2 regions of the Peribacillus sp. FSL P2-0133 genome follow, and region 2 is predicted to be linked to the other one. Evidence: riboswitches for the same ligand, from Rfam matches in the RefSeq annotation. Region 2 holds a riboswitch; the other holds the start of a gene.

Region 1 (12,308 bases), 1.5 Mb from region 2:
TCGCTACAGCTCCGACACGGTCAACTAAATCCCCAAAACTGGATGATCCGAATAATACTTCAAGGTAGTTCACGTCCCCGCCAGTCTCTTGGAAAGAAAGGGCCCTTTCCTTCAATACTTCATTACGTTTGGCGATCCGCTCTTTTAATACTTTAATCTCTTCTTTCAATGCCTCGATCTCTTTTTTCGTTTGAGTAATTTCAGCATTTTTAGCATCGATCTTTTTTGCGGACTCGGCAATTTTCGCTTCAATGGCAGCAATTTGATCTTCTGCTGTCATTTGCTTATCCTGCAGGTTATCGATTTTCTTTTCCGTTTCGGAAATATTCGATTCAACACCCGAACGTTTATCCTGGATGGATTCTTTCTGTTTTTCTAAATTCGAAATCGACTCAGCATAAACCGAAGGTGCCGCTAGAATGCTTCCCAACCCGATCATAATGGAGGCATTCATGGCAATGATATTTTTTTTCAACGTTTCATTTCCCCTTTCAACCCGTTACATCCATGCCTTGTAACGTCTCTCTATGTCTGGCTTCTTTTGGCTTTCGAGTAAAGATACACTTTTATACTTTCAAGAACTTCCTGACGGACATCAAGCTGCCCCATATCCCGATAACGGCACCAATTACGATGAGGATGGCCGAAACTTGATAAATAAATGGATTTGCAGGCAGGAAATCTATGAATTTGAACGTGATTTGCGGTGCTGCATATTTATATAGATTGTAGTAGAGTACTGCTATCAGACCTATCGGAATGATGGAACCGAGGATTCCCAACCAGAGACCCTCCAAGAAGAATGGCCAACGGATGAACGTATTCGTCGCCCCTACCAACCTCATGATCTCAATTTCTTTTCTTCTGGCTACAATGGTAATTTTAATCGTATTCGAAATCAGGAACATTGCAGTAAATAGTAAGCCTACAATAAGAACGATTCCTATGTTTCTAGCAATATTAACAAAGCTGAATAGTTTCTCGACATAGCCTTGTCCATATTTAACACTTTGGATATACTCCAAACCTTCGATCTTTTTTGCCACCTTGATGACATCTTGCGGGGATTTCGTTTTGATGACATAAACGTCCCTTAATGGGTTATCTTGTTCAAATGGTTTAAAAGCATCACCATTATCTCCTAAATCATCTATTAAATTAGTAAGCTCTTCATCTTTTGGAGAGAAAATCACTGATTCAATGCCGTTCATCTCCATAATTTGCTTACCGATAGCTTTTATATCGTCATCATTCGCCGCATTATCAATATGTGCCCGAACTTCGACATCTTTCTCCACATTTCCCGCGATATGATTTAAATTCATCATGAGCACTAAAAAGACGCCAACCAATGTTAGAGTGACCGTTACTGCACTGACTGAAGCAAACGTCATCCATCCATTACGGCCAATATTTTTAAAACTTTCACGGAAGTGACGGAGCAATGTTCTAAATTTCATATCCGTAATCACCTCGATGTTCATCGCGTACTATTTTTCCACTTTCAATGGCAATGACACGTCGTTTAATATTGTTGACGATGTCCCTATTATGAGTGGCCATGACAAGCGTAGTTCCGCGTTTATTAATTTCTTCAAATATGTTCATGATTTCCCATGATGTTTCGGGATCAAGATTACCTGTAGGCTCGTCGGCTATGACTACCTTAGGGTCATTGACAATCGAACGGGCTATTGCAACCCTTTGCTGCTCCCCACCGGATAACTCTGAAGGCAGCATCCTCGCTTTATGTTTAATGCCAACCAGATCGAGAACTTCCATGACTCTCTTTTTGATTTCTTCTGGTTCCTTTTCAATAACTTCCATGGCAAAAGCAACATTTTCATATGCAGTGAATGTTTGAAGGAGTTTAAAATCTTGGAATACCATACCGATATTACGGCGGAATAGAGGAACTTTCGAATTGCGGATACTTGGCAGGCTAAGGCCATTGACCAAGATATTACCGCTTGTAGGCTTTTCTTCCCTATACATCATTTTGATGAAGGTCGATTTTCCGGCACCGCTCGGACCCACTACATAAACGAACTCGCCTGCCTTTATTTTCACATTGATTCCATTAATGGCAATTACGCCATTTGGATATGTCTTTTTCACATCTATCATTTCTATCATTCTAAAACCACCTAATTTGCTTGGATTATCACTATGTACCAACAGCTTTTTCGACAATTTTCACTGAAATCTGACAGGAATCTCTCTTACTTGAGCACAGAAACATTATAACATCATATTTTGTCAAATTAAGCATAAAAAATATTACAGTTTCATTTCAGTTAGACATATATCAACATCTATGTAATAATTCCAGGTTTTGATTGCTTGATAAGGGATTAAATGTGAGTTGTTTCGAGGTTTTTAAGGAGGCTAAATGAAACGTCCTGCTAAGGCAGGACGTTTCATCTATCATTACTTATGTCCAGCAAGCCATTCAGCGACCATGCTCGCTTCCTTGCCCTGGATTATACCTTTTGGCATTCCACCTTGGCCATTCGCTATGACTTTTTCGATGTCTTCTTTCGAAAGCTTAGAACCGACCTTCGTTAAATTCGGCCCCACGCCGCCTTCAAGATTCACTGCATGACAGCTTGAACATTTGTTTTCATAAATTTTAGCGGCATCACCGGCACCTGCCGTAGTCGTTTCATTATTTTCACTTGCAGGCTCTTTATCTGCAGCATCATCGTTCCCGCCGCATGCAGCCAAGGCCAAAGAAGTACCCAAAACTAAGGCTAACCATTTCACTTTCATTGAATTTACCCCCTCTGATTTATACCAGCACAAGAACATTATACCAATTTCAATCCAGTTTAAAACCCTCCCCAAGTACCTCCGATGCGTCCATTACAATTACAAACGCTTTAGGGTCAACGAGTTTCACCAATTGTTTCAATTTGGTGAATTCCGACTGGTCTATTACGCACATCAAAATTGGACGAGTATCATCCGTATAGCCGCCATACCCGGATATGCCTGTTACACCCCGGTCCAGCTCATGTATGATAGCATCCCTTACTTCCATTTCTTTATTCGTGATAATTAAAGACATCTTCGAATGGTTCAATCCAATCTGGACGAGGTCGATCGTCTTACTTGTCACATATAGCCCTATTAATGCATATAGCCCTTTTTCAATATCAAAAACGATGGCAGCACTTAAAACGATGATTCCATCAATGACAGCCACACAGGTCCCCAATGACAGATGGGTATACTTATGGAAAATCTGTGCCGCCAAATCGGTCCCCCCTGTGGAACCCTTCCCGCGAAAGACGATCCCCAGCCCAAGTCCGACCATCATCCCCCCGCAAATCGAACCAAGCAATGCATCATTCGTCCATGCATCCCAATCCTTTGTCAGAAATACCACTAAAGGCAGAAACAAGGTTCCAATCAGGCTTTTGGCTCCGAAATGTCTTCCAAGGATAATAAGCCCCGCAATGAACAATGGGATATTAAAACCCCAAAGTACATAAGCCGGCTCCCAACCGAGAGTTGAATCGAGAATCGTGCTAATCCCGCTGACCCCGCCAGATGCAACCTGGTTTGGCAGTAAGAATACGTTAAAACCAATGGCAATTATGGCCGAACCGGCAATCACCAATCCATACTCCAATAACTTTTGAACTAAAGGGTGCTTCTGCTCCCGGTATCTTTTCTTCATTTTGCATAAGTCTCCTCGAACCATCATTATTATCTAGTATTGGCCGAACGAGGTAGAGCATCCCTTTTCCATCCTGTAAATGTCAGCCAGAAGATTCGTTAAAAAGGCAATCATAAAAAAAAAGCCGGACCGGGGATACCGGTCCGACTGGCTGATCTTATAATTTTGAACGCAAGTACGCATCAATGAACATATCGATATCCCCATCCATGACCGCTCCCAAGTTTCCGGTCTCCGCACTGGTACGGTGATCTTTAACCATGGAATACGGGTGGAAAACATAAGAACGAATTTGGCTGCCCCAGCCAATTTCCTTTTGCTCACCACGGATTTCATCCAATTCCGCTTGTTGCTGTTCAATTTCACGTTGATACAATTTGGCTTTCAGCATATTCATGGCCTGGGCCTTGTTTTTGATTTGAGATCTCTCGTTTTGGCACGTTACCACGGTGTTCGTAGGTATATGGGTGATCCGGACTGCCGAGTCCGTTGTATTGATATGCTGACCACCTGCACCACTTGCCCGGTACGTATCGATTTTCAAATCTTCCGTACGTACTTCTATATTGATCGTCTCATCGAATTCCGGCATGACTTCACATGAAACGAATGAAGTATGGCGTCTCCCTGAGGAATCGAAAGGAGAGATCCGGACAAGACGGTGGACCCCTTTTTCCGCTTTCAAATAACCATAGGCGTTATGGCCTTTGAAAATTAAAGTGACACTCTTGATTCCAGCTTCATCACCTGGAAGGTAATCAAGGGTTTCCACTTTAAAGCCTCTTTTTTCACCCCATCTTGTATACATACGAAGCAGCATGGAACCCCAATCCTGGGACTCCGTTCCGCCTGCACCAGGATGCAGTTCAAGAATGGCATTTTTCGAGTCATATTCTTCACTTAGTAAAAGTTGAAGTTCAAAGTCATTCATCTTTTGTGAAAGAATCGTGATTTCTTCTTCCAGTTCAGCCAAAAGTTCTTGATCATTCTCCTCTTTCACTAATTCATATGTCAAATCGAGATTTTCATATGATTCATTCAGATCGGACAATTGATTGACTTGTTCTTTCAAAGCATTCGTTTCATTGATGACAATTTGTGCTTTTTGCTGATCATTCCAAAAATCGGGATGTGTCATCTCATTTTCAAGCTGTGCGATTCGTGCCTCTTTTTCATCTAAGTCAAAGAGACCCCCTAAAGTCCGTTAATCGTTGCGCTGTCCGTTCAAGTTCATTTCTTATTTCTGCTAATTCCATTTCTCTTCACCTCATTAAGTATGTTAAAAAAAATCCCTGAAGAGGGATTCGCTTCATTACAAATAAACCTCTTCAAACTATATGCAAATATATTGCTTTATGCAAACTAAACATGAAAAGAGGCGGCAAGCCTCACACTTAACCGTCCCATAATCATTATACACCTAACTTTAGCCTAAATTACCATGACAATTCTTATATTTTTTACCGCTGCCGCATGGGCATAACGCGTTTCGGCCAACGTCTTCCTTTTTACGGGCAGGGGCTTTTTTCACTTTTCCCCCGTCTTCTTCCTTCGGATTGACCGCTTGTCCTTTTATGACTTCCTTACGCTCCAAATTGTTGCGGATTTCAGCCTTCATGATGTATTTGGCGACTTCATCTTCCATTGAAGCAATCATGGCTTCAAACATTGCGAAACCTTCAGATTGATATTCACGTAACGGATCGATCTGGCCATAAGCACGAAGGTGGATCCCTTGGCGCAATTGCTCCATTGCATCAATATGGTCCATCCACTTACTATCGACTGCACGAAGAACGATTACTTTTTCGAACTCACGCATTTGTTCTTCCGATAGCTCTTCTTCTTTTTGGTCATAGCTTTCTTTCACTTTTGCTAAAATGAAATCAACCAATTCCGTTTCATTTTTCCCTTCCAATTCAGCTACAGTGATTGAACCTTCATTAAATAGGTTACCATTCAGGTAATCCACAAGGCCTTGTAAATTCCAGCCTTCCTCATCACCCATTGGTGCAAAGGCGACAACATTTCGCTGGATGGATGCCGTAATCATAGTTTCGACGATTTCACGTAAGTTTTCACTTTCCATGACATCGAAACGCTGTTTATATATAATTTCCCGTTGTTGACGGAGAACATCATCATACTGCAGTAATTGCTTACGTGAATCAAAGTTATTGCCTTCGACCCGTTTCTGTGCGGATTCAACGGCCCTTGTCACCATTTTACTTTGAATTGGCTGAGAATCATCCATTCCAAGGCGTGCCATCATGTTTTTCATGTTATCCGAACCGAAGCGGCGCATCAATTCATCTTCCATTGATAAATAGAATTGAGTGACCCCTGGGTCTCCCTGACGGCCGGAACGACCACGCAGCTGGTTATCTATACGCCTGCTTTCATGACGTTCCGTGCCGATGACAGCAAGGCCTCCAAGCTCCTTGACTCCTTCACCAAGCTTGATATCCGTACCGCGCCCTGCCATGTTCGTAGCAATCGTAACTGAGCCTTGATTACCTGCATTCGCAATGATTTCTGCTTCACGCTCATGGTTCTTGGCATTCAAAACATCGTGAGGGATTCCTTTTTTGGATAAATAGGCGGATATGACTTCAGATGTTTCGATGGCAACCGTACCGACAAGCACAGGCTGACCCTTTTTATAACGCTCGGCGATGTCTTCCACAACAGCCTTGAATTTCCCATCAGTTGTCGCGTATATAAGATCTGCCCTGTCATCCCTAATGATATTCCTGTTTGTCGGGATCGCAATGACATTCATATTATAAATATTGCGGAATTCCTCTTCTTCCGTTTTGGCTGTACCGGTCATACCTGAAAGTTTTTCATACATCCTGAAATAGTTCTGGAATGTAATCGTCGCAAGAGTCATGCTTTCATTTTGAATTTCAAGTCCTTCTTTCGCTTCGATCGCCTGGTGGAGACCTTCACTGTAACGGCGGCCTTTCATCAAACGGCCAGTGAATTGGTCAACGATGACTATCTCGCCTTCCTGGACCACATAATCCACATCCAAATGCATGGAAACATGCGCCTTTAACGCCTGATTGATATGATGATTCAAAGTAACGTGATTAATATCGAACAAATTATCGATATTAAACGCTTTTTCAGCTCGGTTCATCCCATCTTCCGTCAGCTGAACACCTTTTGTCTTTTCATCATATGTGTAGTCCGTTTCTTTTTTTAAGGTTCTCACAAACGCATTGGCCTGGATATAAAGCTGAGCCGATTTTTGTGCGGAACCGGAAATGATCAATGGCGTTCTCGCCTCATCGATCAAAATCGAATCGACCTCATCAATGACAGCAAAGTGCAGCGGGCGCTGTACCATTTGTTCTTTATATAACACCATATTGTCACGAAGGTAATCAAAACCTAACTCATTATTCGTACTGTACGTAATATCCGCATTGTACGCCGCCTGCTTTTCTTCTTTAGAATGACTGTTCAAATTCAATCCGACGGTCAAACCAAGAAAATCATACAATACACCCATCTCGGTGGCATCACGGTGTGCCAAGTATTCATTGACAGTAACGACATGTACACCTTTACCGGTAAGCGCGTTTAAATAAACAGGCATGGTGGATGTCAAGGTTTTACCTTCCCCTGTTTTCATCTCGGAGATATTTCCATCATGAAGGGATGCCCCACCCATGATTTGAACACGGTAAGGATATAAGCCCAGAGCACGCTTTGCACCTTCACGCGCAACCGCAAAAGCCTCGACAAGCAAATCATCAACGGTTTCCCCATTTTGATAACGCTCTTTAAACTCATCCGTTTTGACACGCAACTGTTCATCCGATAGCGCAGCCGTCTCATCAGCCAATGCTTCGACCTGATCGGCGATTTTTTCTAATCGTTTGATTTCTCGCTTATTCGGATCAAAAACTTTATTTAATATATTAAGCATTCAATAACGCTCCTCTATTATGGTAATGATCGTTCAATGACTAAATTCATATAAGTAAGAAGAAACACAACTTCTATTATTACTAATGCACGCTTAATTTTACCACTTCTATTCTAGAGGTACAACTTCATGTCACTTACCTGGTATAGACCTGAATTCAATTCTTGCGAAAAACAATGGATAAATGAGGAGTAAAACTGTTAAAATAGAAGGAAGTATAAAAAATATGTTGCAAACTCCCTACTATTCCATATGTAAATGAGAATTATCCATAACCTTCCATTAGGTGCTATGTCCTCTCTAGCGATAATATGTCAAGGTAATCCAACCATACAGGCGTCATGTTTTGAATGATAAGGTGGGCTACTGAAACTTAATAGCGGAAGATAAATAGAACATGTTTCGAGGTGGTATTGATGATTGGTGAACGTGTAAAAAAACTGCGAGAAGAAAAGAAAATGTCGATGACTGAACTTGCCGATAAAGCGGGTGTGGCAAAGTCTTATTTAAGTTCGCTCGAGCGGAACTTACAAACGAATCCTTCTATTCAATTTCTTGAAAAAATCTCCGCCGTACTTAACATTCCTGTTGATGCCCTGCTTTATGATGCACCAAATAAGGAAACCTTGGACACTGACTGGATGAAAATCGTTGAGGAAGCCATGAATTCGGGTGTTTCAAAACAACAATTCAGGGAATTCATCGAGTTTAATAAATGGAGAAAAGATAAAGAAGAGTAGAGTGGTAGTGCACTAGTTTACCTACATAATCCTGAAGAATACAGTTTGAATAAGCTAGACTCGCCAGAATCTCAAGGAGAAATAAACCCTATAAACAGCTAATGAATCGAACCACTGTTTATAGGGATGTTCTCGATCTTGTTCGAAACCTATTTTCCATCGTTCTCCTCAAAAGATACCTCAAGGCTTCCCCTTTTCAAAAAAGCACTGATTTCCTCTTTTTTGAAACCCAAGCTCCTTGCTTCTGAAATCAATTTCACCCATTCTTGATCCATTGCCACATTAGCCACCTCTTCTACCTCCTAAAATACTCTTTGTATTTCAGGCAGACCAGCCATCATAGTCACAAGGACCTTAGACCTGTGCCTTTGCGCCCTAATCTTTCAATAAGTTTGCCTTTGTCATGGTACTTATTACCAAATACAATGCCTATAATCATATTATAACGGATACATACTCCATATATTGCTATTTTATGTCGGTAATCCACATAAAAGCAAAAACTTTTATCCGACAAAATATTACAAAATTAAGAAAATTCATAGTGCAGGTAATTTATCATGGACTAATTCAATTTCGCTTTTTTGTATAATAGTGAATATTGCTTCTCTTAATATTTCGTTGGGGTGTATTGATTCTCTCAATTATAAGTGCATCGAGGGCTTTTTGCGCAGTTAAATCCTCACCGCAGATCGCGGGCAAAGCCACCTTCCATATTCCGCACTGCTAAAAGAAGCCCTATGGCATGTATGGCAATTCTTTTGATACATATTATCCAACCCCTCTGCACCTTAATCAAATTGTTTATAAATAACTAGTTGTTCTTTTTAAAGAACTAACAATTCGAGTATAGTGCAAAAGTTAGGGGTGTTTAAATAGGTAAAACTGACTATTTATCTTAATGAAGAACACTTTATGTTCTTTTAAATGAACTTTTCGGTGTTTTAGAGAACAAAATTTTAAATCCAACAGCCAACGAATTCTATTAAAAAAGCACAACCCAGAGGCTGGGTTGTGCTTTTGATCTTAGATTAATAGTTAACTAGGTTCAATCAATCCATAGCGCCCATCTTTTCGGCGGTACACTACGTTTGTTGTATTAGTATCCGCATTCGTGTAAACGAAGAAACTGTGACCAAGCATATTCATTTGTAAAATCGCTTCTTCACTGTCCATCGGCTTTAAATCAAAGCGCTTATTGCGGACCACTTCAATATCATTATCGTCTTCGAATTCATCCACCACCTCGTCAACATCCGTATTGAAGGCGAATGCATCGGGTGTCGTCGATAGATTATTCCGGAACTTACGGTTGACCTTCGTTTTATGTTTACGAATTTGGCGTTCAAGCTTATCATTGATCAAGTCAATGGCAGCATACATATCCGCATTTTCCTCTTCAGCGCGAAGAACCAAATTCTGCATAGGAATCGTCACTTCGACCTTAGATGTATTATTGTTCACTTTTAAATTCACTAACACATTTGCATCTGGTGTATTGTTAAAATATCGTTCTAACTTGCCAATTTTCTTTTCGACGTATTCTCGAATTGCTGGAGTTACCTCAATGTTTTCACCGCGTACGTTGTAATTCATAAAGTGAGTCCTCCTTAAATTAAGACTATACAGTTAGATTCTACAATACCCCTCCGGTTTCCTTTAGAAACACATCATGAAATATGTCGAAATAATGAAACAATTGTCGGAAGGTTTGGAAAGGGTTGATGTCTGCCCTAGCTTCATTATATCAAATGCTATGCTATAAAGAAAAAATTAAGCCTATATTATTTACAGAAAATTTAAAAATATTTAACATAAAAACCGTTTGGAATCCAAACGGCAGGGTAATCAGTTTCTTTTATCATAAAATATGCCATCCACTGATAGACTTTCATACGGGTTCGTGTATTTATTGGACGATCGTTTCTTCTTATTTATTTCCTGGATATCCCGCTGTATCTCCTGCTTTTGGAGCTTAAGCAAGTGATCGACCTGTTGGTTGAGCAACAGTACTGCACGGCCCAATTGTTGCTCTTCACCAGTAAAAGGCGGTTTGATTTGAGAAAGAAGCCCATCCCGATGATCAATCAGCTTTGTGATCCTTTCTATTTTATCATCACGCTCTGTGATCGTGCGATCTTCCAGAACGGCAAGCAATTCAGCAGTCAAATCATGAAAGGTTCTAATTACCATTACACTTGACCGCTTTGGGTAAATTGTTTTTTCCGATTGATCTTAATTACTTCCTTCCAAGTATTCCGGAACTCAGTAACAAGTCCTTCCACTTCTTCCAAGGCAGAAACGTCATTTTTCATATTCGCTTCGATCAGACGCCGGTTCATGAAATCATACAGACTCATCATATCTTTGGATACATCCGTATCCATATTCAGCGTCACCATCAATTCGCGGATAATATTTTGCGCCTTGATGATGTTCGTATTCTTCGCTTCGATATTTCCTGCTTCAATGCCCTTCTTCCCAAGCATGATGAACTTCAAACAGCCATTATAAAGCATTAATGTAAGCTCTCCCGGGGATGCTGTATTGACTGAATTTTGCTGATACGATTGATATGGATTATTTATCGCCATACTTAACTTCCTTTCCAACTTACCTTAACTAAAATAAGAAGCTAACGATGCACTTTGGCTGTTTGCCTTTTGAATCGCTTTTTCCATCGCCGTGAACTGGTTGTAGTAACGTGATTCCAATTTCGTTAACTTTGCTTCAAATGTTGAGATCTTCTTGTCCAGCCCGTCAACCAATTTTCCGATTGTAAAATTGTTATTAACATAGCCGGCCTTTCCGGCTTTTTCAGTAATCACCTTCATCGATGATTCTATATCATCCCTCAACCGGCGCGCGAGGCCTTTGTCGCTCTTTTCCGAACCATTGGCCATGAACATATCATAAATCTCATTGGGATCCTCACTAATGGCTGTCCGGAGCTTGTCCTCATCAATCATTAATTTACCGCCCTCCAAATAATTCTTGGTCGTGGTGATCCCCAAACTGCTGAGATTGTTTTTTCCAGTGATTCCATCCACCGAGGTGTATAGAGATGACCTCATTGTGGTCAGGAGACTTTTTAATGTCGAATCACTTTTTAACGTTCCGCTCTTCGCTTTTTCTTCCCACAGCTTCACTTCATCCTCCGTCATCGCCTTCTTTTGCTCAGAGGTAAGCGGCGTAAAGGAGCGATATTTCGCTTCGCCCGTTTTATCTTGAACCTTTTTAATGACTTCATTGTATTTATTCACAAACTGAGTGATTGTATCCAGGATGGCATCCACATCTGCTTTTGATGAGAATGTGACTGTATCGGTCGTTTTTTGCTTTACCGTTATTTCCGCTCCATTAATCTGAAACGTATTCGAAGGCCGGGAAATTCCCAGTCCATTATAAACAATGGACGCATTTTCCCCTTTTGAGCCGCCAGCCCCTTCATTGTTACTGCCCAGTTTTAACGTATCGAAAAAATCTCCGGTGCCTCCCAATTCAATTTCAGGCCGACCTTTAACATCACCGGTATTTTTAGCAGTGATGGAAAACTGCTGGGACGTTTCATCGAAAAATAGAGTCACTCCCGAGTTAGCGTTAATTTTATTTATCACACTCTCTAACGTATCGTCCGCATTAAGGGTAAGCGTGTACGGTTTTTCCACTGTCACTCCATCTTTTACTTCCGTATCAAAACCGCCATTTTTATTGATGGCGAGTATCGTAATATCTTGTGGTGTCGTGAAACCCAATTCCGATAGTTTCTTTTTGGGGTCGGTAACAGCTGATTTTTCCGTACTTGTCATGGTTGCTGCTTTAGCAAGTCCATTCACTTGTATATTCCCGGAAAAATCACTGGTCGAATTCACATTTCTCACTGATACAGCATCTGGATTCGATACCGACACCTTCTTTTTAATGAAAGAAGACTGCTTCCCGA
Region 2 (12,308 bases):
GGAATGCTTCTTAAATTGAGAAATATAACGAAGCGGTCCTTTCTACTAAAGCAATAAAACGATTATCGAATTTATTGCTCTATGGTCATATTCCTTATATCCCTAAACCGCTAGAGAAAGATAGAATTCCGATCACCGCCCTCCAAACCGGAGTATGCTGCCACAAGTGCCATAAATTTTCCAAGGGGCGGCAATCAAGAAAGCGGATTTGCCGTACCTGATAATTCCCTTGATGCTCACATTTCGGCACTTCATGATTTCTATACCTTGTTAAACCCACCATTACAAACCAGCCCATTTTGACCAGACTAAAGGCAGAGTTTTATCTATTTAACTCTCTCATAGAAGGATAGGTAGGATTATTCCGCCGGTAGGTCGATTTATCAACCTTATAGCACAAATTAAATCCCCAAAGGAACTGCCATAATCGAATTCGACTTCTTTTACAGCATAATCAGCGCATTTCCCCCATCAGTTGTGATACCTTATATAAAAAGGAGAGGTGCGCAATGAATATAAAACCGCTTGCTTTCCGGATGCGGCCTCGGTCGATTGATGAGATCATCGGGCAGGAGCATCTGGTCGGTGAAGGAAAAATTATCGCAAGGATGGTGAAAGCAAAACAGCTTTCTTCCATGATCCTGTATGGTCCGCCGGGAATTGGCAAAACATCGATTGCAAGTGCGATTGCCGGAAGCACGAAGTTTGCTTTCCGAACGCTGAACGCGGTGACCAATAATAAAAAGGATATGGAAATCGTGGCAGCGGAGGCTAAGATGTCCGGGAAAGTGATCCTGCTGCTTGATGAGGTTCATCGACTCGATAAGGCGAAACAGGACTTCCTATTGCCTTATCTTGAAAACGGGATGATTACCTTGATCGGTGCAACGACCAGCAATCCCTATCACGCCATCAACCCGGCCATCAGAAGCCGGTGCCAGATTTTCGAGCTCAAATCATTGGAAACCAATGATATAACCAAAGCCCTGGAACGGGCACTTCATGATGAAGAGCGGGGGCTTGGTGCGTATAAAACCGATGTCGGCCTTGATGCCCTTACCCATTTCGCGACTGCTTCGAACGGAGATGTCCGCAGTGCCCTTAACGCTCTTGAGCTCGCCGTCATTTCCACCGAACCCGATGAATCCGGAACCATTCATATAGATCTGCAAATTGCCGAGGAATGCATGCAGAAAAAAAGCTTCTCACATGACAAGGATGGGGATGCCCATTATGATGTACTGTCGGCTTTCCAAAAATCAATTCGCGGCAGTGATGTGAATGCAGCCCTTCATTATTTGGGGCGCTTGGTCGAAGCCGGTGATCTTGTCAGCATTGCCCGCCGCTTGGTAGTCATCGCTTACGAAGACATAGCTCTTGCCAATCCGCAGGCTGGTCCCAGGGCCCTCGCTGCAGTCGAAGCCGCTGAACGACTCGGTTTTCCTGAAGCTCGGATTCCACTTGCCAACTCAGTGATCGAGTTATGCCTATCACCAAAATCAAACACGGCCATTGCCGCAATTGATGCAGCGCTTACCGACATTCGCAGCGGCCATAGTGGAGATGTACCTGATCATCTTAAGGATGCCCATTACAAAGGGGCCACAGATCTCGGACGAGGCATCGGCTACCTTTATCCGCATGACTACGAGAATGGCTGGGTGAAGCAACAATACTTACCGGACAAACTGCGCAGCAAAAAATATTACAAACCGAAAAAGAGCGGGAAATTTGAACAAGCCCTTGCCTCGGTCTATGAAAATATCGAGAAAAAAAAATAACTCCGGATCACTTCAGATCCGGAGTTTTTTTATGGAAAATGAAAACTTTTAACATGCCCCCTGTTAACAAAAACCGTCTCCCCTTGAGCATTCACCTTCTCAATGATGCCAACTTTCGCCGTAAAGTGTACAGCTACATTCCATCTCGGCACATTAAAGATATCTCCTTTCCGAACTAAATTTACAAACTTCCTTCTATTAAAATCCCAACTAGATGAATATTTCCATATAGTTCTAATTATATTGACCAATAAATTTAGATATCATTTGGTGACCGTAAAAAACAACCTATATCCAAACAGTAAGCCATTGTGTCCAAATCATCCACAATCAGTATGTATAACTGTCAGCCAAACGCTCCGGCTAGGTCTTTCTTAGTTAGAAACCGGAACGCTTAGGCTAAATTCCCTTTGAATCGCCTTGCTTGGCCAATCTTTCCCGGAAATTAGTCCGCAATCTGTTAAGGTTTCATCAAGGGCAGAAACAACATTTCCAAATATGATTCTAGCCCGATTACTTTTACAGCATTTTAAATTCAGATTATTGCATGTACGTACTTTTAGCCGCAGAAAAATTAGGCTCCTGTATCCAGTAAGAGGATATGTCAATTACCACTGCTAGCGGCATGTCCCTTTTCATATGAAGGCACAACAACTTTTTAGTTGCTGTACCTGTGTGTTCAATCTTCGTTATAGATACCCTTCGAAGCTTTAATCATATTTTCCAGCCACATTTTCTTAAATACATTCACACGACGAGGGCTGCCATTCTCTTCTCCCTCAGCTGAATTTTCAATTTCTTCTGCGGCGTCGGAAAGGATTTCATTTGAATCGCCTTCATTTGAATCACCTTCATTTGAATCGCCTTCATTTTCCGAACTTTCCGTTGAGCTACTTTCATCTGATGAGCTTTCGGTTGAACTGCTTTCGGACGATGAGCTCTCCGTTGAGCTACTTTCATCTGATGAGCTTTCCGTTGAACTGCTTTCGTACGATGAACTTTCAGTTGAATATTCCATTTATTCTTTAGCCTCCAATATTTATTTATTCTTTAGGGATATCCGTACTGCATATATATGCGCCTCCTTTCTAATAGGGACTTTGCTTACCACCCATTTTAGTGTAAAACTTCATTCGACTTGGCTTGAGACAAGCTAAACAACGATGAACCACTAAAAGCCGAGTGCAGCCCAAATATCATCACTGAAGTGACACAAACAGTCGTTGAATCCTTTCGAGTTCATGAAACACTCCCCATAAACTCATCATAAACATGGTAAAGACAAAACTTGCCGCCGTTACAATATTTTACTTCCAAGCAACATCGCTGCAGACAAAGGATTGTACATCCACAATTGCATCTCCCCTTCATAATTCAAACATTTAAAAATCAAAGAGAACATAATAAATGGCTGTAAGATCATGATTATAAAAAGACTTGCAATCTCTAAATATCTGGATGCACTAGGCCAAATTACACAACCAACAATGAAAAAAGTGTAGAGTTCCCAATCATTCACTATATTAAACTTTTAATGATTCTAACTTCCTAACCCCTCAGATTTGTTCTAGTTACTAGTAAACACCACACCAAAATATGTCAAAGGTATTATAAAATAGTAAAATATACTATTCTTTTATTATGAAATTAAATATAATAGATGAAGTGGTTACAAAAAGAGGAAGGAAGTAAAATATGAGACATGAAAAAAAGAAGAAAAAGAAACGGACATGGCTGAAGGTAGTCGGGATAATTGTCCTACTTTTCATATTAGCTGGGGGAGCTTTTGCCTACTCCGTATGGAATTCACTGACAAAAACCGTTGACACAATGCATACACCAATAGACCGTACCACGGATAAACGAACGAAAGACCTTGCGCTATCAGATCAGGAGCCATTCTCGATGCTCATGCTTGGCGTCGATGAACGTGATGGCGACAAAGGCCGTTCAGATACTATGATCGTCTTGACAGTCAATCCACAAAAGAAATCGGTCAAAATGCTAAGCATTCCACGTGATACACGGACCGAGATTGTCGGTCATGGTACACAGGATAAAATCAACCATGCATTTGCCTTCGGCGGCGCGAAAATGTCCATGGATACCGTTGAAAACTTCCTTGATATCCCAATCGACTATTATATGAAGATCAATATGGAAGGCTTCAAGGATATCGTTGACGCAGTCGGCGGCGTGACCGTTCAAAACGATTTGGACTTCACCTCCGATGGCATTCATTTTGCAAAAGGAACGCAGACCCTAAACGGGAAAGAAGCCCTTGCCTATTCAAGAATGAGACATGATGATCCAAGTGGTGATTTTGGCCGTCAATCGAGACAACGTGCCATCATCGAAGCAGTCATCAAAGAAGGCGCAAGCCTTTCCTCCCTGACGAAATACGATGAAGTCTTCGATGCACTCGGTAATAATATCCAGACTAATTTGACGTTTGATGACATGATGGACATCCAAAAGAACTACAGGGATGCAAGCAAAAGCATTACCCAATCATCCATAAACGGTACCGGAACGAAAATCGACGGAATCTACTATTATATTGTGTCGGATGAAGAAAAAGAAAAGGTTCAATCCGAATTAAAAGAACAATTATCCATTAAATAAGAAAAAATGAAAGAGCTGTCCGGACCCGCATCCTGACAGCTTTTTCAATTTCCCCGTCCAATATTCTGACAAAAAACGAACACCAATTGTAGAGATTTGTTGGAATTTTTGTTGTTTATTAGGCATTAAAAGACGGTATAATCTAATATGAGCTGACAATTCCATCTCCCCTTGCCCCTATAATCACTAGACACAATTATTCTTTGGACCCGGAAATCCACAACCAACAATCATCAACTAAAATAATTAAACCTAAACAAAAGGAGTGTATTTAAATGAAAATCAAAGCAGGCAGCTGGGCTATGCTAAGCACACAGGACAAAATGTTTATTTTGAAAGCCATCAGTGACCGTTCAAGAATGAAATATGTTTCATGAGAAGTAAATCTATTCGGCATTACATGAGAGCAGCGCCTCTCCCTTTTCAATAAAAAGAACTTGAGCCTGAAAAAGGAGAGGAATCTATTCAAACCGATAATCCCATAATATACGCCATTCGCCTTTTTCTTTGACGACATAGCAATTTTGTTTCAAAGTAAACATTCCAAAGCGAGAATTGAAGACCTGTGTAACTGGAATCTCATAGGCCGTTTTATGCAGCCTTCCACTCTTATCCAACTTCCAGTTCTTCACTTTCTTAGAACGGCCTACATCATACTGAAAGGACTTCACATCCATATGCTGTAAAAATACATGTGACCGATTTTGCACATAATCTGCCCGATTCGGAAACCGCTGCTTCATTTCAGAACTTAACAAATCCCAGGATTTCCCGAACTCCGCTTCACTTTCATACTCATAGAAATCTTCAACCACGCTTTCTGATCCGCTCGGAAAAAGAAAAATGATACAAACTCCTGCAACTAAAACCATGAGAATAGCCGTCAATACTCCTATCGGAATCTTACTTTGTCTCCTCACCCTCATCACCCTCACAGGTTATCATTCATTTATATATATAATGGAAAACCATAAAAAAGAAGCATGTTGTTAGACATGCTCCTTAAGTATATGTTTCTGAAATGATTTCTTAGATTCATTGACGCCTTCTCCATCGATAAAAGAAAAAAGAAAAGAAGATTCCTAGCAAACCGCCGAACGTGTCAAGCATGACATCCTGCCACAAGGGAGTTCGGCCACCGGTTAGTTTTTGATGCAGTTCGTCAGCACTTGCATAAAAAAGGACACATAAAAGAGCCCCTGAAAACGAAAGAACAGGATTCTTCACAAAACGGCCCCAAACACGATACGTCAATAATCCAAACACAAAAAAGATAAAAAGATGGGCACCCTTCCGAAGGAAAAACTCCAGAAAGCCATTTACTCCAGCTATTTGGGCACTCACCTCAACCCCTCCATACATGAATGAAATGCCACTTAGCTTATCATACCAATATGGAGTATTGAACTGCGCTAAAAAAGGGGTTATGCTTTGCTCCTCATACGTCTGCGAGGAAAAAAAGAAGATGACCATCGCCCACAAAACGAGCAAACCCGGGAAGAAGTATCTACGGATCATATTCTTTCAGGTTCTTCAATGATCCCGCTTAATTTCTCCTTAATCTCTTCCACAAGTTCATTTACAGTAACATCTTGTCCAGACTCACCTTTTGCAAAAGTGTCTTTTAAAATATCATAAAAATCCATTTGAAATTTCCACTCCACCATTTCATAAGTTGTCCCTAATCTTTTTTCAAAAATAAGGAATATAGCTCTTTTATTTGATAATCCCATATATATAAGGGGATGGCAAGTGGAAACTAGTTTACTAACAGAAAAATTACTGAAAATTAACATTTTGTACATATTCAGTAGGAAAGAAATCTACTAGTCAATATGTGTGGATAAAAAAACAAAAAAGGACCGATTCCTCAGCCCCTTCGAAAATCCATATTATGCTTGTCCCATAAAATAAGTCATTAATGAAATCAATACTAAAGTAATAGTAATATAAGTCCCAATAAAAATCTTCTTGCTTCTTTGTTTCTTTTCATAAACTTCCTCGAACGTAATGAATTTGTTTTTTGTCATCAAATAATCTCCTTATATTTTGATGGCAGCTATCTGACATCGCTTTCAGCGAAGTACCTTTGCCTGAGCTCTATATGTATTATCGGCACATTACCAAAAATATTTAAGTATTAATAACTATTTTTTTATAGGCTATATTTCTTACATATGTAGTAGGTTACGACTAACGCATTATGTACAATAACTAAATTCTATGATCATCATGTTAAATCCTGCCTAGGTATCATTTTAATTAAGCGCTTACTTTATAAAATTCATGATTATTTTTACCCAACCGAAAAATGACAGCCATAACGGTACACTGAATAAAGTTCCCCATATTAATCCCTTCACAAAAGCACTAAGTCCATCCATAATAAAAATCCCTCTCAATTAGGTTATATTTTTATTATTGTCCCCATGTTCTTTATTCTAGATACCTTTACGGTAATTTCCTGTAATGAAAACAAAAAGAGAAGACTGTATAACAGCCTTCCCTAAGATAATTTTTCATTTTCCTTTTATGAACTCCCGCACTTCTTCAATAGATAATCCTAAACTTTTAGCCTCTAAAATTAGATAAACCCATTCTTCCCGTTCATTTTTAGCTTCCATGTCAAATCCCACCCAACTTGTGGTAAAACAGCCGTCTTAGCATTTAGCCTTAGACCTGTAATTTTGCGTCCCTACTTTTCAATAGGTTTGCCTTTCTCAAGAATATTTCACATTAATTTTCTAAAAAATTAATAAATCTCTAGAATCCCTGTTTCCATGGTGCTAAATAAACCATCATGACCTAAAAAATTTCCCCTTAATTAAAACTATATTAATGTTAATTATACTTAAAAACGTAATAATAGCTCATAATACTATTCGTTTTTTTACGTCATTTTTCAACATCATTCATCAAAAAGTGACATCACAATGGAAAAACATTGGTATAATGCGCTTTATATAAAACTCTTTTATTGAAAATAGAGATATAATCTCTATAAAATTCTTATATTTGCTATTTCACAAAAATAATATTTTGAACTATTAATTCAGTTTTAAAATATTTCTTCTAAGAAAAAAAGCCAGCATTACAAGCCATAATATGGCTGTAACCTGACTGTTCGTGACTCTATAAATATTTACACACTTGATTCCATTTGGATACCTAATAAATTGCTAAACATCCTGAGCCAACCGAAAAATGACAACCATAACGTAAAGCTTAAAAGCAAAGCATTCCCCACAAAAGTCCCACAACAAGTATTCTGAAAATAAAGATTGGCTCTTTTGACTAGCCATTTCGACAAAAGGAGAGCTCCCTGCATACTCCCTCATTCACCTTCTTAACACAAAAAAAGAACTGATTTCTCAGCCCTATTTAACATCCGTTATGATTTACCAAGAAAAAAAGTTAATAAAGAAATCAAAATTAAAATAATAGTAATATAAGACCCAATAAAAATTTTCTTACTTCTTTCTTTCTTTTCATAAGCTTCCTCGTACGTAATAAATTTGTTTTTTGTCATCAAATATTCTCCTCATATCTTGATGGCAGCTATATGACAACGCTTTCTGCGAAGTCCCTTTGCTTGATTTTCATATTAAAGTAACTTCATATCTGCAAAAATATTAACTGTATTATTCACTATTTTTATAATGAGCTAGATTTTATAAATTAATATCTGTTCTTTACTATATAGTTTACTATAAATTATACAAAATACATTAATTCAAAATATTCCATTATACCCAAAAGTCTTTTATACCAATATAATAATGCTAAGCAATTATCCCTACCTGTCCATAGAACTGTTTTATGGCTGCAATTAGTTTAATCCATATCGATTTACCTCTTAGTAAATAAATAGGATATAAATTCACCTTTTGCCAAAAATAACAAAAAGGATATCAACGGGAGGAAGAGAAAAATGGATTCAGAAATGCAGGAGAAATGCGGGGTATTTGGAGTGTTTAATCACCCAAAAGCAGCCGAATTAACTTATTACGGACTTCATGCACTTCAACACCGTGGTCAGGAGAGTGCAGGGATTGTGGCTAGTGATGGGAAATCATTCAGGAATCACAGGGGAATGGGATTAGTTACCCAAGTATTTTCACGGGACATCCTTGATGGACTAAGCGGAAATATGGCCATTGGTCATGTACGATATTCAACTTCTGGTGAAAGTTTATTGCAAAACGCACAGCCCCTCGTTTTTAAATATAGCGAGGGGGACTTGGCTGTCGCTCATAATGGTAACCTCGTAAATGCAAGGATAGAACGGGACGTGTTACAACAGCAGGGAAGCATATTTCAAACAACAACCGATACTGAAATTATTGCTCACTTAATAGCTCGTTCAAGTAAAAAGCATTTCGCAGAAAGCGCTCTTGATATGCTTAAACGTATCGACGGTTCATTTGCCTTAATTATCATGACTGAAAAACAAATGCTAATTGCCTTGGATCGTCATGGGTTACGTCCGCTTAGCCTTGGAAAAATTGGCGAATCAATCATCGCCGCCTCAGAAACCTGCGCTTTAAATGCGGTTGATGCTAAGTTCTGGCGGGAAGTTGAACCGGGTGAATGGCTTCTTATAGATGAAAATGGAATTCAAACTGGAAGATTTGCAGAAAAAGGTAAGGTTTCCCTTTGTTCCTTTGAGTTTGTTTATTTTGCCCGTCCGGATAGCGTTATTCAAGGAAGAAGTGTCTTAACAATCCGGAAAGAATTAGGTGAAATTCTGTCAAAAGAACATCCGACACAAGCTGATGTTGTCGTTGCAGTTCCCGAATCAAGCGTTCCTGCCGCCATTGGTTTTTCCCAACAATCAGGAATTCCATATGAAATGGGGATTATTAAAAATCCTTATGCTGGTCGTTCATTTATTGAGCCCACGCAAGAATTGCGCGACTTAGCTGTTCGACTGAAATTAAGCGCTGTGCAAGAAATTTTGGAAGGAAAAAGGGTAGTATTAGTCGATGATTCGATTGTTAGGGGTACGACAAGCAAGCGCATTGTCCAATTGATTCGGCAAGCAGGTGCCAATGAAGTCCATGTAAGAATTAGTTCACCTATGGTTAGAAACCCTTGTTTTTATGGAGTGGATATGCCAACTAAGGAAGAACTATTTGCCAACAAACACGAACACGAACGAGCTATGGGAAAGGTTATCGGGGCAGATTCATTAGCCTTCTTAAGCACCGAAGGGTTATTAGAGGCAGTAGATATGGATCTTGGAGAAACTAGCAGTCGCTGTATAGCCTGTTTTAGTGGTGCATACCCAACTAATATTTGAAGTGATACAGCTTAAGTAGGATAAAAATGGCAGGCACCGCACAAAAACAACCGTCTTTGTGTGATGCCTGCCATTTTCCTACTATTAAACCTTGGAATATGTCACTGTTTTCTCTTACCACTTACAATTACTTATCTCTCTCTTTCTCTCTACAAATGGATGGCTCCACTTATCTATACAACTTTTTTAAGGTGTTCAAGTTTATGCTGAACCGGGATTTAAGAGATTCGTGTTACTAGGCTTCTTCACCCTACTCCAAAACCAATACTGATCCGCATTACGAATCGTCTATAACCGGTGAGCAATTACAATAATGGTCAAGGTTCCTTTGAGTCTTTCAGGCACTTGTTGTTTAAGAACAAGGATCGATGGTTTACGTAAAATTCTTCGGGCTAGTACACGAGCTGTCTTTCTCCTCCTAACAGTCGAACTTCTCGATCACCAATGAGTGTATCTTTTTATTCCGAGTCTATAATTTCTTAACTTATAAAATTCATTATAATTTTGATCCAACCAAGAAATGACAACCACAATGGTAAACTGAATAATGTTCTCCTCAATAGTCCCCTCACAAAATTGCTAGGTTTATTTATTATAAAATATCACTCATTTATATGATTTTTTATTATTGTGACCTTGTTCCTGTTTTAACACACCAATTAATTCCATTTAAACAAATGGAATAGAAATAAGTTTGTGGTTGATTAGAAAACAGTTCATAAAAAAAGAAGGTTGATTAACAGTCTTCCCCATGTACTAATATTCTTATATTTTCCATTGATATGATGACCTTTCAAGTTCTGTTCTCTCCTAATGAAGTCACGAACGATAATCCTGAATTTTTTCCCTTTATACATACCATTCTTTTACTCTGTAACTATTACCTCATACAAAATATCTTTCCTTAAATGATGTGAAGTTTGTATTTTTATGACAGGTGATTTCACCGATTTTCTTCATACCCCTGTGTCCCCTTAGACACCTTTTATCATAATATTACTTCACTTACTCATATCATGATGGATCTTTAAAACCAAGCATACTAAGGAGCCTAAAACTTTTTTATTTTAGGCTTTCAATAAACAAATTAATGACTTTTATATAACACGCTATCTGCTCTGCTAAAGTGGTTCTCCTAACACTTTGGAGGTACATTTAGGTTAATACTCATTATATCAAAACATCTTACTTTAACCTTCTTCGATGTTGGTTAAAAACCTTGATGAAAATACTATTATCATCGGATTTAAAAAACTTAACTCCAACTAATTTTAAGGGTGTCCATATTTCTCTCATTTGGTATAAAGGCATTAAAAAAAATTCATCCTTTCTTAATTAACCCAGTCAATAGAGCAACCGCTCTCTAGATATGAGTCATAGCTTTTAATAGTTTCTCTATCTTTAATTATATTTAATAATACCCAATATTCGATTGGTTAATCCACATATTAGAAATTCATTTTTTATTTCTATTCTTTTCTAACTTATGCATTGTAATGTCATATAATCCTGATGGTAGAACTATTCATAAGAAATAAGCTTGTTACTTCATAACATTCAACGAACCTTTCATTCTTTATTACAATTAAATACGCCGGATATACCATTTATTTATTACGATGTTAATTAATACCATTTCAGTATAGTATCTACTCAATGTTAAAAGAAAGGTCAGCAAATCGGCTTTAATTAGAGAATTACACACTTGATTCCATTTGGATACCTAATAAATTGCTAAACATCCCTCTTTTTTCATTCGCTAACTGGTTATATCCACCGACCTGAATGATTTCTCCCTGATCCATGACCAGTACTTGATCGGCATTGCGAATCGTCGATAATCGGTGAGCTATGACGATGATGGTCATTTTTCCTTTTAATCTTTCAATAGCAGATTGAATCTTCGCTTCGTTCTCCGTATCCAATGCGCTTGTCGCTTCATCCAATACCAGGATGGCAGGTTTGCGTAAAATCGCTCTGGCTAACACTAGACGCTGCCTTTCTCCCCCTGACAGTCGGACACCCCGATCCCCGATGAGTGTATCCAGACCTTGAGGAAGCTTACTGACAAAATCAGCAGCTGCAGCGAACTCCAAAGATTCCCATATGGATTCATCACTTGCATCAGGGTCAATGATCAGCAAATTTTCCCTTATTGTTGCATTAAAGAGAAATGGATCTTGTGGTATATAACTTATGGACCTCCGCAGCGATAATAAGCGGTCATTAGTAAGGGGAATATCATCTATTCTGACTTCGCCCCGATCAGGTTGATTTAATCCCATTAATATATCTATTAAGGTGCTTTTACCGGCCCCCGATCGCCCTACAATAGCCGTCATACGGTTAGAGGGTATGTGTATGTTTATATTTTTAAGGGCATAGGTGCCCTCGTTTTGATCATAACTAAAATAAACATTACGGCAATCCAACCCTCGTTCAATTTCAATAGGCTTGATATTTTTATAATCGGATTCATATAACTCTCTTGCATCTCTACATTCGTTTTGTAAATCCGACAGTGCTTTAAAAGACGGAAGCGTAGATCCTATTTGCTCTAAATTAGATTGAATGCTAGTAAACCTTGGCCATAATCTCGA

The links. Region 2 has a riboswitch for cyclic di-GMP ahead of MKY17_RS19415 (anti-repressor SinI family protein). Riboswitches for the same ligand answer to the same signal wherever they lie in the genome.
Region 1: linked by a shared signal. The riboswitch ahead of MKY17_RS26660 (anti-repressor SinI family protein) and the one ahead of MKY17_RS19415 (anti-repressor SinI family protein) in region 2 are both predicted to bind cyclic di-GMP.

The regions. Positions count from the first base shown of each region.
Region 1 is NZ_CP150254.1:5,495,567-5,507,874, forward strand. Features, by position in the region: gene MKY17_RS26620 (M23 family metallopeptidase) at 1-475, opposite strand, end outside; gene ftsX (permease-like cell division protein FtsX) at 567-1,460, opposite strand; gene ftsE (cell division ATP-binding protein FtsE) at 1,450-2,136, opposite strand; gene cccB (cytochrome c551) at 2,431-2,772, opposite strand; gene MKY17_RS26640 (YitT family protein) at 2,822-3,685, opposite strand; one part of gene prfB (peptide chain release factor 2) at 3,843-4,877, opposite strand; one part of gene prfB (peptide chain release factor 2) at 4,879-4,941, opposite strand; gene secA (preprotein translocase subunit SecA) at 5,112-7,625, opposite strand; gene MKY17_RS26655 (helix-turn-helix domain-containing protein) at 8,042-8,365, shown strand; gene MKY17_RS26660 (anti-repressor SinI family protein) at 8,515-8,655, opposite strand; cyclic di-GMP riboswitch class I at 8,687-8,772, opposite strand; gene raiA (ribosome-associated translation inhibitor RaiA) at 9,404-9,961, opposite strand; gene MKY17_RS26670 (flagellar protein FliT) at 10,214-10,558, opposite strand; gene fliS (flagellar export chaperone FliS) at 10,558-10,959, opposite strand; gene MKY17_RS26680 (flagellar hook-associated protein 2) at 10,984-12,308, opposite strand, start outside.
Region 2 is NZ_CP150254.1:4,021,570-4,033,877, forward strand. Features, by position in the region: gene MKY17_RS19370 (replication-associated recombination protein A) at 510-1,781, shown strand; gene MKY17_RS19375 (hypothetical protein) at 1,811-1,933, opposite strand; gene MKY17_RS19380 (hypothetical protein) at 2,461-2,799, opposite strand; gene MKY17_RS19385 (LytR family transcriptional regulator) at 3,477-4,406, shown strand; gene MKY17_RS19390 (hypothetical protein) at 4,392-4,571, opposite strand; gene MKY17_RS19395 (hypothetical protein) at 4,868-5,326, opposite strand; gene MKY17_RS19400 (VanZ family protein) at 5,442-5,924, opposite strand; gene MKY17_RS19405 (hypothetical protein) at 5,921-6,202, opposite strand; gene MKY17_RS19410 (hypothetical protein) at 6,299-6,436, opposite strand; gene MKY17_RS19415 (anti-repressor SinI family protein) at 6,926-7,030, opposite strand; cyclic di-GMP riboswitch class I at 7,049-7,132, opposite strand; gene MKY17_RS19420 (hypothetical protein) at 7,798-7,935, opposite strand; gene purF (amidophosphoribosyltransferase) at 8,338-9,708, shown strand; partial or broken gene MKY17_RS19430 (ABC transporter ATP-binding protein) at 10,000-10,163, opposite strand; gene MKY17_RS19435 (ABC transporter ATP-binding protein) at 11,406-12,308, opposite strand, start outside.